Regions from separate parts of the Streptomyces sp. BBFR2 genome, predicted to be linked through region 3. Evidence: riboswitches for the same ligand, from Rfam matches in the RefSeq annotation. Region 3 holds a riboswitch; each other region holds the start of a gene.
The links. A riboswitch is a leader RNA that binds a small molecule or an ion and turns the genes downstream of it on or off. The one in region 3 is predicted to bind cobalamin.
Positions count from the first base shown of each region.

Region 1: linked by a shared signal. The riboswitch ahead of ACGH2B_RS22545 (cobalamin biosynthesis protein) and the one ahead of ACGH2B_RS07685 (ribonucleoside-diphosphate reductase subunit alpha) in region 3 are both predicted to bind cobalamin.
Region 2: linked by a shared signal. The riboswitch ahead of cobN (cobaltochelatase subunit CobN) and the one ahead of ACGH2B_RS07685 (ribonucleoside-diphosphate reductase subunit alpha) in region 3 are both predicted to bind cobalamin.

Region 1 covers NZ_CP172415.1:5,543,055-5,548,452, forward strand. The annotation lists gene ACGH2B_RS22540 (cobyric acid synthase) at 11-1,567, opposite strand; gene ACGH2B_RS22545 (cobalamin biosynthesis protein) at 1,564-2,562, opposite strand; cobalamin riboswitch at 2,683-2,836, opposite strand; gene ACGH2B_RS22550 (hypothetical protein) at 3,018-3,251, opposite strand; gene ACGH2B_RS22555 (anion permease) at 3,277-4,524, opposite strand; gene ACGH2B_RS22560 (class II aldolase/adducin family protein) at 5,361-5,398, shown strand, end outside.
Region 2 covers NZ_CP172415.1:3,584,438-3,589,835, forward strand. The annotation lists gene ACGH2B_RS14205 (precorrin-8X methylmutase) at 1-66, opposite strand, end outside; gene cobG (precorrin-3B synthase) at 200-1,630, opposite strand; cobalamin riboswitch at 2,581-2,701, shown strand; gene cobN (cobaltochelatase subunit CobN) at 2,739-5,398, shown strand, end outside.
Region 3 covers NZ_CP172415.1:2,090,176-2,095,573, forward strand. The annotation lists gene ACGH2B_RS07665 (GntR family transcriptional regulator) at 1-250, shown strand, start outside; gene ACGH2B_RS07670 (DUF3311 domain-containing protein) at 417-677, shown strand; gene mctP (monocarboxylate uptake permease MctP) at 674-2,338, shown strand; gene ACGH2B_RS07680 (Uma2 family endonuclease) at 2,421-3,014, opposite strand; cobalamin riboswitch at 3,128-3,302, shown strand; gene ACGH2B_RS07685 (ribonucleoside-diphosphate reductase subunit alpha) at 3,463-5,398, shown strand, end outside.

The sequences.
Region 1 (5,398 bases), 3.5 Mb from region 3:
CTACGCGCCCTCACGGCGCCCCCGGCGGGACGAACGGCAGCCCCGGCGGGACGCCCTTCTCGATCAGCCGCAGCAGCGCACCGGTGTCGGCGTGCTCCTCGATCAGGTCGCCGAGCCGGTCCAACTGCTCCTCGCGCAGCGCGCCGAAGCTGGTGTCCGGCGCCGGGACGAACGCCCGCCCCGCGTCCGCCGCCACCCGCGCGAGGAACGCCCGCCGGAACGCGTCGCTCTCCAGCGACCCGTGCCAGTGCGTCCCCCACACCGACCCCGACCGGCAGCCGTCCAGCGGCCGCCCGGCGTCGTCGGTGAAGAACGGCTCCCCGCCGCTCACCTCGGCCACCCCGTGATGGATCTCGTACCCCTCGGCTGCCGCGCCCAGCGCCGTACCGACCGGCCTGGCCAGCGTCTTCTCCACCGCGAACCGCACCCGCAGCGGCAGCAGCCCCAGGCCCGGCACGGTGCCCGCCCGGGACTCCACCTCGTCGTCGATCACCTCGCCGAGCATCTGGTAGCCGCCGCAGATGCCCAGCACCGGACGGCCCTCGGCGGCGCGCCGGGCGACCGCGTCGGCCAGCCCCCGCTCCCGCAGCCAGGCCAGCGCCCGCACCGTGCCGCGGGTGCCCGGCAGCACCACCAGATCCGCGTCGGCCAGCTCCTCGGCGCGGTCGACGAACCGCACCACCACGCCCGGTTCGGCGGCCAGCGCGTCCACGTCCGTGAAGTTCGACATCAGCGGCACCGCCGCCACCGCGACCCGCAGCACGTCCGCGCCGTGCGGCGGCGCCACCACGGACTCGCGGACCGCGCCGCGCAGCGACACCCGCAGCCCGTCCTCCTCGTCGATGCCCAGCCCGTGCGTGAACGGCAGCACACCGAGCGACGGACGCCCCGTCAGCTCCCGCAGCATCTCCAGCCCCGGCTCCAGCAGCGTCACATCGCCGCGGAACTTGTTGACGAGATACCCGGCGATCAGCGCCTGGTCCTCCTCGGCCAGCAGCGCCGTCGTCCCGAAGAACGACGCGAACACCCCGCCGCGGTCGATGTCACCGACCACCACCACCGGCAGCCGCCCGGCCCGCGCGATCCCCATGTTGACGATGTCGGTGCGCCGCAGATTGATCTCCGCCGGGGAGCCCGCGCCCTCACATATCACCACGTCATGGGCGCGCCGCAGCTCGGCCAGACACTCGGTGACGGTGCCGAGCAGCTCCTCGCGGCCGGCCGGGCGCGCACCGCTCCCGGGGCGCCCGAAGTACCCCCGCGCGCTCATCTCGCCGACCGGTTTGCCCAGCAGCACCACCTGGCTGCTGCGGTCCCCGCCGGGCTTGAGCAGCACCGGGTTCATCAGCGCCGACGGCTCCACCCGGGCGGCCGCCGCCTGCATCGCCTGCGCCCGGCCGATCTCCGCGCCGTCCCGCGTCACGAACGAGTTCAGCGACATGTTCTGCGCCTTGAACGGCGCGACGTCCACGCCCTGCCGCACCAGCCAGCGGCAGATCCCCGCCGTCACCACGCTCTTGCCCGCGTCGGAGGTCGTCCCCGCGATCAGCAGTCCGCCGCCCGTCACCGCACCCCGCCCTTCCGCCGGGCGAGGGCCGGACGCACCGCGCCCGCCAGCAGCCGCCCGGCCACCGTCACCGTCAACGCCCCCACGCTCACCCGCCGCGAGAGCCGCACCGCCCGCGCGATGTCCTGTGTCGCCACCGCACGGCCCCCGCCGTTCAGCCGCGGCCGGTGCTCGACACGCCCGCCGTACGCCAGCGTCCCGCCGAGCCGTACGCCCAGCGCGCCCGCGAACGAGGCTTCCACCGGGCCCGCGTTGGGGCTCGGATGCGCGCCGCCGTCCCGCCGCCAGGCCCGCAGCGCGCCGCGCCGGTCCGGGGCGGCGAGCACGGTGAGCGCGGCGGTCAGCCGGGAGCCGGGCCACCCGGCGACGTCGTCCAGCCGCGCCGACGCCCAGCCGAACCGGCGGTGGCGCGGCGACTTGTGACCCACCATCGCGTCGAGGGTGTTCACCGCCCGGAACGCCACCAGCCCCGGGACACCGCCGACGGCGCCCCACACCAGCGCGCCCACCACCGCGTCCGAGGTGTTCTCCGCGACCGACTCGACGACCGCCCGCGCCATCTGCGCCTCGTCCAGCGCCTGCGGATCCCGGCCGCACAGATGCGGCAGCCGCCGCCGTGCCCGGTCGAGGTCCCCGGCGGCCAGCGCGTCGCCGACGGCCCGCGCCTCCCGGCCCAGTGAGGTACCGCCCAGCACCGACCAGACGGTGGCGGCGGTCAGCGCGGTGACGGCGGCGGTCCGTACGGGGGAGGGGGCGGGCGCGGTCCCGCGTACCGCGCGGGTCAGCAGCGTGGCGCCGGCGGTCGCGCCGCCCGCGCAGAGCAGGGTATGGACGGCGCCGGCACCGCGGTGGTCGCGCCAGAGCCGGGCCTCGACGGCCGCCGCACCGCGCCCGAAGGCGGCCACCGGATGGCCGCGCCGCGGGTCGGCGGCGAGCAGATCACCGAGAAAGCCCAGGACCGCACCGCACGCGTAGCCGGCGTGTTCGGCACGCATCGGATCAGACCGCCGTCACGCCTCGGAGGGACTGCGGCAGGGAGGATCTGGCAGGGCGGCCGGGCATGGCGGTATGTCCTCACTCAGGGTCCGCGCCCTGGTTCGACGTGACGGCGACAGGAGTCTCCTGGCTTCCCGGATCGGCGCGTCCCCCGGCCTTCCAGTCCTGGCGTGCGCCCGTCGGGCGTGCACGGGGCGGACCGTGACCTTCGTCGGAGGTGCGCTCCCCGGTGACAGTGGCGGGACCGCGCCGGATTCACACCGGACTTCCTCTGCTGTCGCCGATTGGCGTGGGAAGTCCACCACGCCCCGCCAACCCCGTCAACTCACCCGTGACCTGCGACGCCGTGGTATCGCGGGCCATGTGGCAGAGGCCACAGGACCGGCACGACGCACGGCGCCCGGCCACCGCTCAGGTGCGGTGACCGGGCGCCGGGTACGCCGTGCCGGACGGGTCAGGCGGCGACGATCAGATAGATGCCGTACGCCACCGCCGCCGCGCAGACCGCGTAGGCGGCGAGGCCGCCGATCCGCGCGCCGGCGCCCGGGGCACCCGCCGTGGCGGGCGCGCCCTCGGTCCGGGTACGGGCCGTGCCGACGATGCCGACCGTGAACAGGCCCACGATCCCGACCGTCACCACCAGGGTGACGCCGAAGACCTGGCCGAGAGCTGCCCAGTCGATGCTCATGCTGCGGTTCCTCAGATTCGGGCGGTCAGCCGGCGGCTGTCGCGGTCTTGGCGCGCGGGGCGCTCGCGGCGGGGGCGGACTCCTCGCCCTCGACGGGGTTCAGCGACCCGGCCGGGGGAGGGGAGACCGTCTGGAGGGCCGCGGTGACCACACCGGGCGGCTCCGTGAACTCGGTCTCGTTGACGTTGTTGTGGTCGATGGGCTTGCGGCGGGACGCGGCCCAGATGGCGCCGCAGATGCCGAGCGCGAGGATCGCGACGGCCGTGACGCCCCAGTCACCCTGGTCGGCCAGGAGCGCGGCACCGGCGGACACCAGGCCCGCGGCCGGCAGCGTCAGGCACCAGGCGACGACCATCCGTACCGCCGTCGACCAGCGCACCACACCGCCCTTGCGGCCCAGACCCGAACCCATCACCGAACCCGAGCAGACCTGGGTGGTGGAGAGCGCGAAGCCGAGGTGCGAGGAGGCCAGGATGGTGGCCGCGGCGCCGGTCTGGGCGGCGAAGCCCTGCGGCGGCTGGATGTCGGTGATGCCCTTGCCCATGGTGCGGATGATCCGCCAGCCGCCCAGGTACGTCCCCAGGGCGATGGCCATACCGGCCGAGGCGATGACCCACAGCGGCGGGTCGGAGTGCGGGGCGACCACACCGCCGGTGATCAGCGCGAGGGTGATGACACCCATCGTCTTCTGCGCGTCGTTGGTGCCGTGCGCCAGCGAGACCAGCGCCGCCGAGGCGATCTGCCCGGCGCGGTAGCCCTTGGCCGTCTCCTGCTCGTCGCGGCCCCGGGCCAGCCGGTACGTCAGCCGGGTCGCGGCCATCGACGCGATACCGGCGACCACCGGGGCGGCCACGGCCGGGATCAGGACCTTCATCACCACGGCGCCGCCGTGCACACCGCCGGTGCCCACGGACACCAACGTGGCGCCGATCAGACCGCCGAACAGGGCGTGGGAGGAGCTGGAGGGAAGGCCGGCGAGCCAGGTGAGGAGATTCCAGACGATCGCGCCGACCAGACCGGCGAAGATCACTTCAGGTCTGATACCGGCGCTTTCGTCGATGATCCCGCCGGAGATGGTCTTGGCGACCTCCACGGACAGGAACGCGCCGACGAGGTTGAGGACCGCCGACATCGCCACCGCGATCTTGGGCTGCAGCGCGCCGGTGGAGATGGTGGTGGCCATGGCGTTGGCCGTGTCGTGGAAGCCGTTCGTAAAGTCGAACACCAAGGCCGTGACGATCACGATCCCGATGAGAAGCGTGATGTGTTCCATTCACCCAGGCAATCAGTTCGATGGTCAGTGACGCCGGAAACGTACGAAGGGTGGGTGAACGGGAGATGAACGTGGCCGGGCCCGGTAATGACGCCGTCGCAGTGTTCGGAAGGAGGTATCTCACACGTCACTTGCACCCCATCTGTATGTGGCTCGAATGAGCTGCCGCTCGGCCCGAATATGGCTTGTTCCGCCGCCCGTGAACAGCATCCGAACGACCCCGTCGCAATCCGTCACCCCGCTGGTGGACGCCCCGCCCCCTCGCCCCGCCCCGCGTCCCCCTCCGCACGCGGACCTGGCGCGAATCCACGGCCCCCGCCACCCCGCACGCCTGGCCGAAACCCCCGGCCCCCGGAACGCCCCGCCGTTCGAGCGCGGCGCACGCCGCCCCACCTCCCGCGCCTCCGTACGCCCGCCCCGGACCGCACCGGCACCCCCACGCGAACGCACTCGCGTCGAACGGACCGACCGGCCTCCACGGCGGCGGGCCGTCGCCCGCGGCCGGGCTTCTGCCGCCCTCTCCGGGGCGGTCCGCCGCGCGGGCGGATCTCCCCGGAGCCCCCGCCCGGTCCGTACGCGATGGGCCGTCGGCGGGGCTCCCCGTATGAACGGACTTCCCGTAACGGCGCCGGCCCCGGCCGCCGCGGCAACGGCCCCGTTCCTCCGGGGCGGCCCGCCCCGCCCCTCCCATGCCAGGCCGCCGCGCGAGCGCCCGAACGGCCGCCCGGCCCGTACAACGACGGGCCCACCGTCGCCCCTCCCGCGTAGCCGCCCCTCCGAGGGCCGCCCCGCCCGTACGGTGACGGCGACCCGCCGCCCACGCATCGGAGGAACCCGTGACCCGTCCCAGCGTCCCCGCCCCGCAGCCGGACCG
Region 2 (5,398 bases), 1.5 Mb from region 3:
CTCGGCGCGGATGGTGGCAAAGGACTGGCGGTAGATCGCCGCCCCGTCCTTCTCGTAGTCGAACACGGTGCCCTCGGTGTGGTGGGTCGGTGGTGGGGTGGGGAAACGGGTGCCGGATCGGGGTTTCCGGTCCGGGGTACTGCGTCGGGACGGGGTACGCGCTAACGGGCGCGGGGCCCGGGGCGTGGCCCGGTGGCGGTCACGGTGCGGTACCCGGGGCCGCCGGGGGCACCCCGGGCGCGACGGCTTCCGCCACCTGCCGCACGGTGGCGCCCGCCGCGAGCGGCTCCGGTGGCGCCCCCGGCCGGACCACGGTGACGTCGTAGCCACCGCCGGTCGCCAGGACGTCGATCCAGGCGCCGTGCGGGTGGCCGCAGCGGCGGTAGCAGCCGGACCACTGCACCGGCAGCGCGGGAGCCCGCCCGAGGGCCGCCGCCACGGCGCTCGCGTCGGCCCGTACGTCGGTCAGGGATTTGGCGCACCCGGGGCGCCCGGTACAGGCGCCGAGCCGGTACCAGGGCGAGTCCGGGGCGGTGACCAGGCCCGCGTCCGCGCACTCCCGCAACCGGGCGGCGGCCACCGGCCCGGCGACCCCGGGGACGAGGACGCCGCGCCACGGGGTCAGCCGGAGCGTGCCGTCCCCGTCGCCGGCGATACGGGTCAGCAGGCGCCACTGCGCGCCGGTCAGCCGCCCCAGCGGCGCCAGGACGCTCAGCGTGCGGCGCCCGCCGGGCCCTTCGACGGGTCCGGGTGACGGCGCACCGCCTTCCGGCCGGTCCGGGACGGTGCCGGGCGGTACGTACGCGGCGGGGACCCCGGCGGCGCGTAGTCGTTCGCCGACGGCGCGCGCGTCCGGCGCCGCGCCCCCCGGAAGATCCCGGACCCGCCAGGCGCCGCTGCCGCTCGCGTCGGCGGCGTCGAGGAAGACCCGGGCGGCGGCGAGCGCGGCACGGGCGGCGTCGGCGCCCGCGACCCGCAGCGCCGCCGGGGCGCCACCGGTACCGTCGGGGGAGCCGAGGAAGAGGAGAGCGGAAGGGGCGGCCCCGGGAGCGCCCCCCGGCCCCGCGTCGGCCGCGCCCGCCGCTCCCCCCGCGCCTGCCGCGTCTTCCGCGTCTTCTGCGATCAAGGTCACATCTCCGCCGAGGCCCGTCACGTCGCCCCGGCCGTCGTCCAGGACGAAGAGGAACCGGCCCGAAAGCCGCGCCGTCCACTCCTGCGCGCAGAGCATTCCGTCCAGCTCACGGGCCCAGCGCCGCACGTCGGCGGGGGTGCGGCCGTCGAGTCCGGCGAGCGGCGAGGCGACGATGTTGCGGACGCGTTCATGGCGTACGGAGGGCAGCAGACCGGCGTCGGCCAGCAGCGCGGCCAGGTCGCCGCCGCAGCCGTCGCCGAGGCCGCGCAGCTCCACGTTGCCGCGCGAGGTGAGGGAGAGCCCGCCGTCCCCGAAGCGGTCCGCCGCGTCCGCCAACGCGGTCGCCTGACGCTCCGTCAATTCCCCGGCGGGTACCCGTACCCGGGCCAGCGCACCGTCCGCCGCCGTGTGCAGCCGCAGCGCTCCCGGGCAGGCGTCACCGCGCTCACGCAGCGGCGGCTGGGCCCCGGAGGGCCGGTTCGAGGGGGAGGGCGGCATGGCCGCGAGCATACCGACGCCCCCCGAAGGCCGACGGCGCCCCGGGGCCCGCCCCGCCCACCGGCCCGGACACCCACCACCTCGCACGCGCCCCGTCCGGGATGCCCGTACGGGGCCCGGACCCGCATCCCGCAGCGGCCACCCGCCCTCTACGGGGAACGGCCCGCGTCCCGTAGGGGCCGCGCGCAGCCCTGTACCTCCGGAGCCACGCCCCCGGACGGGGAACCCGCGCTTCGGACCGGGCCCGCACCCCGTAAGTCCGAGGGCCCCGCCCCCGAGGGCCCGCCCCCGGTGAGGCCACCCGAGGATGCCCGCCCCGCCCGCCGCACGGCCCTGGCCGCCGCCCCACCGGAGCCGAACCCGCGCCCCGGGCCGCCCCGCACCCCGTACGCGCGGGGCCCCGCACCCCGTACGGCCGCCCGCAAGGGGCTCCGCACCTCGGGCCGGCCCCGCACTCCACCCCGGGCCGGCCCCGCACCCCGTAAGGCCACCCCGCAGGACCCACGCCCCGCACCCCGTACGGACTCCGCCCCGCACCCCGTACAGGCCCGAGCCCCCGCCCATCCAGCCGCCCCTCCCCGCAGGGGCACCCCGTAAGGCCACCCCGCAGGGCCCACGCCCCGCACCCCTTAGGGACTCGGCCCCGCACCCCGTACGGGCTCGGCCCCGCACACCCCGTACGGGCCCGACCCCCCCGCCCATCCAGCCGCCCCTCCCCGCAGGGGCACCCCGTAAGGCATCCGTGCGCCCGACCCGTAAGGCCATCCCGCCCGGGCCGCCCCATAGGGACATCCCGTAAGGGCAACCCACGATGGATCGCGCCGCGCCCCCAAGGCGCCCCCTGACCTCGTGCGTCGATCCGAAGGCCCGCTCCCGTGGCGGCGGGGCAGCCCTTACCATTCACTCCGGTGGGTCAGCCGGCCCGCCGACGCCGGCGACGGCGACGAGGGCTTTTCCCGACGCGGGGCGGCCCTCAGGGAGGAAGCCCGGTGAGAGTCCGGCGCGGTCCCGCCACTGTGAGCCCGGCAGCCGCCGGGTGAGTCAGGAACTCCCGCCGTCCAACGAACCACCCGGGGCGCGGATACCCCGAGGAAGGCTCTGCGCTCGCATGCTTCTGCTGCTGTCGACCTCCGACACCGATCTCCTCAGCGCCCGCGCCGCCGACGGCCCCGTGCCGTTCCGGCTCGCCAACCCGGCCCGGCTCGACCTCGCCGAACTCCCCGCGCTGCTCGACGGCGCCGACCTCGTCGTGGTCCGTCTCCTCGGCGGTATCCGCGCCTGGGAGGAGGGCCTGAACCTCCTCCTCGCCGAGGACCAGCACCGCCCCGTCGTCGTCCTCACCGGCGAACAGGCCCCGGACGCCCAGTTGATGGAGGCGTCCACCGTCCCCGTCGGCATCGCCGCCGAGGCGCACGCCTACCTCGCGCACGGCGGGCCGGAGAACCTCGGCCGCCTCGCCCGCTTCCTCTCCGACACCGTTCTGCTGACCGGCCACGGCTTCGAACCGCCGCAGCCCGCCCCGTCCTGGGGCGAACTGGCCCGGCCCGCCGCCCGTACGGACATCGACGGCCCGCTCATCCCGGTGCTCTACTACCGCGCCCACCACATGAGCGGCAACACCGGCTTCGTCGACGCGCTCTGCACCAAGATCGAGGAGGCCGGCGGCCGGCCGCTGCCGCTCTTCGTCGCCTCGCTGCGCGCGCCCGAACCGGAGCTGATCGAGGCGCTGCGCCCGGCCGACGCCATCATCACCACCGTCCTCGCGGCGGGCGGCACCAAGCCCGCCGAGGCGTCCGCCGGCGGCGACGACGAGTCCTGGGACGCGGGCGCGCTCGCCGCCCTCGACGTGCCGATCCTCCAGGCGCTCTGCCTGACCGGGAACCGCGCCGCCTGGGAGGAGAACGACGAGGGTCTCTCCCCGCTGGACGCCGCCACCCAGATCGCCGTCCCCGAGTTCGACGGCCGCCTGATCACCGTCCCGTTCTCCTTCAAGGAGATCGACGAGGACGGTCTGCCGACGTACGCCGCCGACCCCGAGCGCGCCGCCCGCGTCGCCGGGATCGCCGTCCGCCACGCCAAGCTCCGCCACATCCCGGCGCCGGAGAAGAAGCTGGCGCTGGTCCTCTCCGCGTACCCCACCAAGCACTCCCGCATCGGCAACGCCGTCGGCCTCGACACCCCCGCCTCCGCCGTCGCCCTCCTGCGCCGCCTGCGCGAGGAGGGTTACGACTTCGGCGACGAGGAAGTCCCCGGTCTCGCCTCCGGCGACGGCGACGAGCTGATCTACGCCCTCATCGAGGCGGGCGGCCACGACCAGGAGTGGCTGACCGAGGAACAGCTCGCCAAGAACCCGGTCCGCATCCCCGCCGCCGACTACAAGCGCTGGTACGCCACGCTGCCGCAGGAGCTGCGCGACGCCGTCGAGCGGCACTGGGGCCCGCCGCCCGGCGAGATGTTCCTCGACCGCAGCCACGTGGACGAGCCGGGCCGCGACCCGGAGGGCGATATCGTCCTCGCCGCCCTGCGCCGCGGCAATCTGCTGATCCTCATCCAGCCGCCGCGCGGCTTCGGCGAGAACCCGATCGCGATCTACCACGACCCCGATCTGCCGCCGTCCCACCACTACCTCGCCGCCTACCGCTGGATCGCCGCCTCCGCCGACGACGGCGGCTTCGGCGCCGACGCCATGGTCCACCTCGGCAAGCACGGCAACCTGGAGTGGCTGCCCGGCAAGAACGCGGGCCTCTCCGCCGCCTGCGGCCCCGACGCCGCCCTCGGCGACCTCCCCCTCGTCTACCCGTTCCTCGTCAACGACCCGGGCGAGGGCACCCAGGCCAAGCGCCGCGTCCACGCCACCCTCGTCGACCACCTCGTCCCGCCGATGGCGCGCGCCGAGTCGTACGGCGACATCGCCCGGCTCGAACAGCTCCTCGACGAGTACGCGCAGATCAGCGCCATGGACCCGGCGAAGCTCCCGGCCATCCGCGCGCAGATCTGGACCCTCATCCAGGCCGCCAGGCTCGACCACGACCTCGGTCTGGAGGCCCGCCCCGACGACGACGGCTTCGACGACTTCCTCCTCCACGTCGACGGCTGGCTCTGCGAGGTCAAGGACGCCCAGATCCGCGACGGTCTGCACGTCCTGGGCGCCGCCCCGACCGGCGAGGCACGCGTCAACCTCGTCCTCGCGATCCTCCGCGCCCGCCAGATCTGGGGCGGTACGTCCGCGCTGCCCGGACTGCGCGAGGCGCTGGGCCTGGACGAGTCCGCCGCGACCCGCACCACCGCCGACGAGGCGGAGGAGCGAGCCCGGGAGCTGGTCCAGGCGATGGAGGACGCCGACTGGGCGCCGTCCGCCGTCGCGGCCGTGGCCGCCGGACAGCCGGAACAGGTCGCCGCGATCCTCGACTTCGCCGCCCGCGAGGTCGTCCCGCGCCTGGCGGGCACCACCGCCGAGATCGACCACGCCGTCCACGCCCTCAACGGCGGTTTCGTCCCCGCGGGCCCGTCCGGCTCCCCGCTGCGCGGCCTCGTCAACGTCCTGCCGACCGGCCGCAACTTCTACTCCGTCGACCCCAAGGCCGTCCCCTCCCGCCTCGCGTGGGAGACCGGTCAGGCGCTCGCCGACTCCCTCCTGGAGCGCTACCGCACCGACAACGGCGAGTGGCCCACCTCCGTCGGCCTCTCCCTCTGGGGCACCAGCGCCATGCGCACCGCCGGTGACGACGTCGCCGAGGCCCTCGCGCTGCTCGGCGTCCGCCCCGTCTG
Region 3 (5,398 bases):
GTACACCTCGCTCTACACCGCGCTGGCCGAGGTCTACGACGTGCGCCTCGCCGAGGCGGAGGAGACCATCGAGACATCGCTGGCCACCCCGCGCGAGGCGGGGCTGCTCGGCGCCGATGTCGGGCTGCCGATGCTGATGCTCTCCCGCCATTCGCGTGACGCGCAGGGGCGGCCGGTGGAGTGGGTGCGGTCCGTCTACCGCGGCGACCGCTACAAGTTCGTGGCCCGGCTGAGCCGTCCGGTGGAGTGACGCGGCGGCGGTCCGCGCGGTGCGGCGGCGGCTCGCGGAAAGCACCCGAACGGCGCTCCGGCGGGCCGTCGTTGCCGTACCGATATGCGGACACCTAGTGACGGCTGACGCGAACCTGCCATAGATTTCCAGCCCATCGCAGGAGATCGCCAGGGACGGAGCCGCCATGACGGAGCACGACGGAATATCCACCTCCGGACCGGTCGTCACACCGACGCGTGTGGTGGCCGGACTGTGCCTGATCGCTCCGTTCGTGGCGATGCTCTGGGTCGGCTCGTACGCGAGGATCGAGCCGACGCTCATCGGCATCCCGTTCTTCTACTGGTACCAGATGCTGTGGGTGCTGATCTCCACGGCGCTGACGATGACCGCGTACAAGCTCATCCAGCGGGAGAACCGCGCGCGTAAGGGCGGTGCGGTCAAGTGATCCCCACCTCCGCGCTCGCCGCGTCCGGCTCCGGCGGCGTCAACGGCGTCGCCCTCGCGGTCTTCGTCCTCTTCTTCATCGCCGTCACCGTCATGGGCTTCCTCGCCGCCCGCTGGCGCAAGGCCGAGCAGTCCGCCAACCTCGACGAATGGGGGCTGGGCGGCCGCAGCTTCGGCACCTGGGTGACGTGGTTCCTGCTCGGCGGCGACCTCTACACCGCGTACACCTTCGTGGCCGTCCCCGCGGCGATCTACGCGGCGGGCGCGTCCGGCTTCTTCGCGGTGCCGTACACGATCCTCGTGTACCCGCTGATCTTCACCTTCCTGCCCCGCCTCTGGTCGGTCTCGCACAAGCACGGCTACGTCACCACCTCCGACTTCGTGCGCGGACGCTTCGGCTCGAAGGGCCTGTCGCTGGCCGTCGCGCTGACCGGGATCCTGGCGACGATGCCGTACATCGCGCTGCAACTCGTCGGCATCCAGGCGGTACTGGACGTGATGGGCGTCGGCGGCGGCGAGAACACCAACTGGTTCGTCAAGGACCTGCCGCTGCTGATCGCCTTCGCGGTGCTCGCCGCGTACACCTACTCCTCGGGGCTGCGCGCACCGGCGCTGATCGCGTTCGTCAAGGACGGGCTGATCTACCTGGTCATCGGCGTCGCGATCATCTACATCCCGATCAAGCTCGGCGGGTTCGACGCGATCTTCCACGCGGCGGGCAAGGCGTTCGCCGAGTCGGGGCCGACCGGCAAACCCCGCGGTGAGCTGGCCAGCGGCCCCAACAACCAGTGGGCGTACGCCACGTTGGCGCTCGGCTCGGCGCTCGCGCTGTTCATGTATCCGCACTCGATCACCGCGACGCTCTCCTCCCGCAACCGCAACGTGATCCGCCGCAACACCACCATCCTGCCGCTGTACTCGCTGATGCTGGGCTTCCTCGCGCTGCTCGGCTTCATGGCGATCAAGGCGGGCACGGACACCCACGGCAACGCCCAACTCGCCATCCCGCAGCTCTTCGAGGACATGTTCCCGAGCTGGTTCTCGGGCGTGGCGTTCGCCGCGATCGGCATCGGCGCGCTGGTGCCCGCCGCGATCATGTCCATCGCCGCGGCCAACCTCTTCACCCGCAACGTCTACAAGGACTTCCTCAAGCCCGGCGCCACGCCCGAGCAGGAGCACAAGGTCGCCAAGCTGGTGTCGCTGCTGGTGAAGGTCGGCGCGCTGATCTTCGTACTCGGCATGGACAAGACCGTCGCCATCAACTTCCAGCTCCTGGGCGGCATCTGGATCCTCCAGACCATGCCGTCGCTGGTCGGCGGCCTGTTCACCCGTTGGTTCCACCGCTGGGCGCTGCTGGCCGGCTGGGCGGCCGGCATGATCTACGGCACGCTCGCCGCCTACGGCGTGGCCAGCCCGACGCAGGCCCACTTCGGCGGCTCCAGCGCGGAGATCCCCGGCATCGGCCAGATCGGCTACATCGGCCTGACCGCGTTCGTCCTCAACGTCGTGGTGACGGTCGTCCTGACCTTCGTCCTCCGCGCCTTCAAGGCCCCCGACGGCACCGACGAGACCAGCCCCGGCGACTACACCGCGGACGCCGGCGACGAGAGCGCCGCCGCGGACCGGCCGGCCGCCGCGGAGGAGGTGCCGGCGGGGCGCTGACACCCCGCACCCGCTCCGCACGGGCCGCCGCTTCCTCACGGGAAGCGGCGGCCCGCTGTTGTTGCCGCGGACGGCGGCGGCGTCAGCTCACCCAGTCCTTGAGCGGCTCCGTCTCCAGCGTGATGTTCACCGGATCCGGCAGGTGGAGCGCCTTGCCGAACGGGACGGTGTGGACGTCCTCGTAGCGGGAGCCGTCCGGCTCGCTGAAGAGGGTCACCTCGCAGGTTTCCCGGTCGATCAGCAGGCAGAGGGGGATGCCGGACTCCGCATAGGCCCGGGGCTTCTCCACCCGGTCGCGGCGGTCGGTGTCGGAGTCGGAGTCGTGGGGGGTGACCTCGACGACCATCAGCACGGAGTCCGGATCGGCCCACTCGCCCTGCCCCACGAACGCCTCGCCGGCCGCGAGGGAACCGTCCGGGCGCGCTCGGCCACTGCGGTACGTCTCCACCTTCAGGCCCTGGTCAGGGTTGAGCCACAGCTCCGGCCGGTGCTGCATGCAGATGCGTGTCAGCCACTGGATGATCCGCCCGTGGTCCCCGTCCGCCACGGCCTTGCTGCTGATCTTCCCGTTGACGAGTTCCAGCCGTACGCCTTCTTCCGCCCTGTCGATTATCCGGGCGGCTTCTTCGAAGTAGCCGGTGAGCGTGCCGTGCGGCCGGTCGATGAGCGCGGTCACGGGAGCCTCCTCGTGCGTCGCCAAGCCCTGCGGGGGCTGCGATACCGACGATATTCGAGACCACCGACAGCCACCGCCCGCTCACCGCACCGCACTAGATATGGGGGTGCGCCCAAGAGGTCACCACCACATGTATGCTCATCCTCGCTGTCGTCGCAGGGGAATCCGGTGTGAGTCCGGAACTGTCCCGCAACGGTGTACGAGCACATGGATATCCCTTGATATCGCCCGGCCCGGCCCGGGATGTGCCCGTGAGTCCGAAGACCTGCCGATGGTACGTCCGCGCCGCCTGGCCGGACGTCGAGATGTCCGGGCCCCGAGGGATGGGCCGGTGGACGCCGCGCGGGCCGCCCGTGCGCCCGCGCCTGTGTGCCGCCGGGTGCCGCCGCCCGCCGTGCGTGTCCGTCGCGCCTCCCCCCGGCCCCCGCCGAGTGAGGGAGAGCACCACGTGACCACCGCGCCACCGCAGTCCGCGACCGACGCCGAGGCCGCAGCGCTTGAGACGGCCACGTTCCCCGCCGGCGTGCCCGGCCAGGACCCGCCCGGCACCGCCCTGCTGCGCACCCTGACCGAGCTGACCGCCGATCTGACCGCCACCGACCCCGGCAAGGTCGCCGCCGCCGCGCTCCGCGGCCGCCACCCCGGCTCCGACGAGGCCGGACTACGCGAGCTGGCGATCGACGCCGCCGCCGGTCTGATCGGCGACGAGCCGCAGTACTCCAAGCTCGCCGCCCGGCTGCTGACCCTCGCCATCGCCGAGGAGGCCGCGGGTGAGGGCGCCACGTCGTTCTCCGCGTCGGTCGCCACCGGCCACCGCGAGGGCCTGATCGCCGACTCCACCGCCGCGTTCGTCGCCACCCACGCCGCCGAGCTGGACGCGCTCGTCACCCGGGCGCTGGCCGACGGCGCCGACGACCGGTTCGGCTACTTCGGGCTGCGCACCGTCCACTCCCGCTACCTGCTGCGCCACCCCACCACCCGGCAGGTCATCGAGACCCCGCAGCACTTCCTGCTCCGCGTCGCCTGCGGGCTCGCCGAGGACGACTCGGCGCGGGCGCTGGCCGACGTCGCCGAGCTGTACCGCCTGACCAGCACGCTGTCGTACCTGCCGTCCTCCCCCACGCTCTTCAACTCCGGCACCCGCCACCCGCAGATGTCGTCCTGCTATCTGCTGGACTCGCCGCTGGACGAGCTGGACTCGATCTACGACCGCTACCACCAGGTCGCCCGGCTCTCCAAGCACGCCGGCGGGATCGGACTCTCGTACTCCCGTATCCGGGCCCGCGGTTCGCTGATCCGCGGCACCAACGGGCACTCCAACGGCATCGTGCCGTTCCTGCGGACGCTGGACGCCTCCGTCGCCGCCGTCAACCAGGGCGGCCGGCGCAAGGGCGCCGCCTGCGTCTACCTGGAGACCTGGCACGCGGACATCGAGGAGTTCCTGGAGCTGCGCGACAACACCGGCGAGGAGGCGCGGCGCACCCACAACCTCAACATCGCGCACTGGATCCCCGACGAGTTCATGCGCCGCGTCGAGGCGGACGCCGACTGGTCGCTGTTCTCCCCCTCGGACGCGCCGGAACTGGTCGACCTGTGGGGCGACGCGTTCGACGCCGCGTACCGCAAGGCGGAGGCCGAGGGCCGCGCGCTCAAGCAGGTCCCGGCGCGGGTGCTGTACTCCCGGATGATGCGGACGCTGGCGCAGACCGGCAACGGCTGGATGACCTTCAAGGACCACGCCAACCGCACCGCCAACCAGACCGCCGAGCCCGGCAGGGTCGTCCACTCCTCCAACCTCTGCACCGAGATCCTGGAGGTCACCGACGACGGCGAGACCGCGGTCTGCAACCTCGGCTCGGTCAACCTCGCCGCCCACCTCGGCGACGTGAGCGCCGGCTGGGAGGACGCGATGGACTGGGAGCGGCTGGACGCCACCGTCCGCACCGCCGTCACCTTCCTCGACCGCGTCGTGGACATCAACTTCTACCCGACCGAGCAGGCGTCGGCCTCCAACTCCCGCTGGCGGCCGGTGGGTCTGGGCCTGATGGGGCTCCAGGACGTCTTCTTCCGGCTGCGGCTGCCCTTCGACTCCCCCGAGGCGCGCGCGCTGTCCACCCGGATCTCCGAGCGGATCATGCTCGCCGCGTACGAGGCGTCCGCCGACCTCGCCGAGCGGCACGGCCCGCACCCGGCGTGGGCCGCGACCCGCACCGCCCGCGGGGTGCTCCACCCCGACCACTACCCGGACGCCGAGCCGCGCTGGGCCGACCGCTGGGCCGCGCTGCGCGCCCGCGTCGCCGCGACCGGGATGCGCAACTCCCTGCTGCTGGCGATCGCCCCGACCGCGACGATCGCCTCCATCGCGGGCGTCTACGAGTGCATCG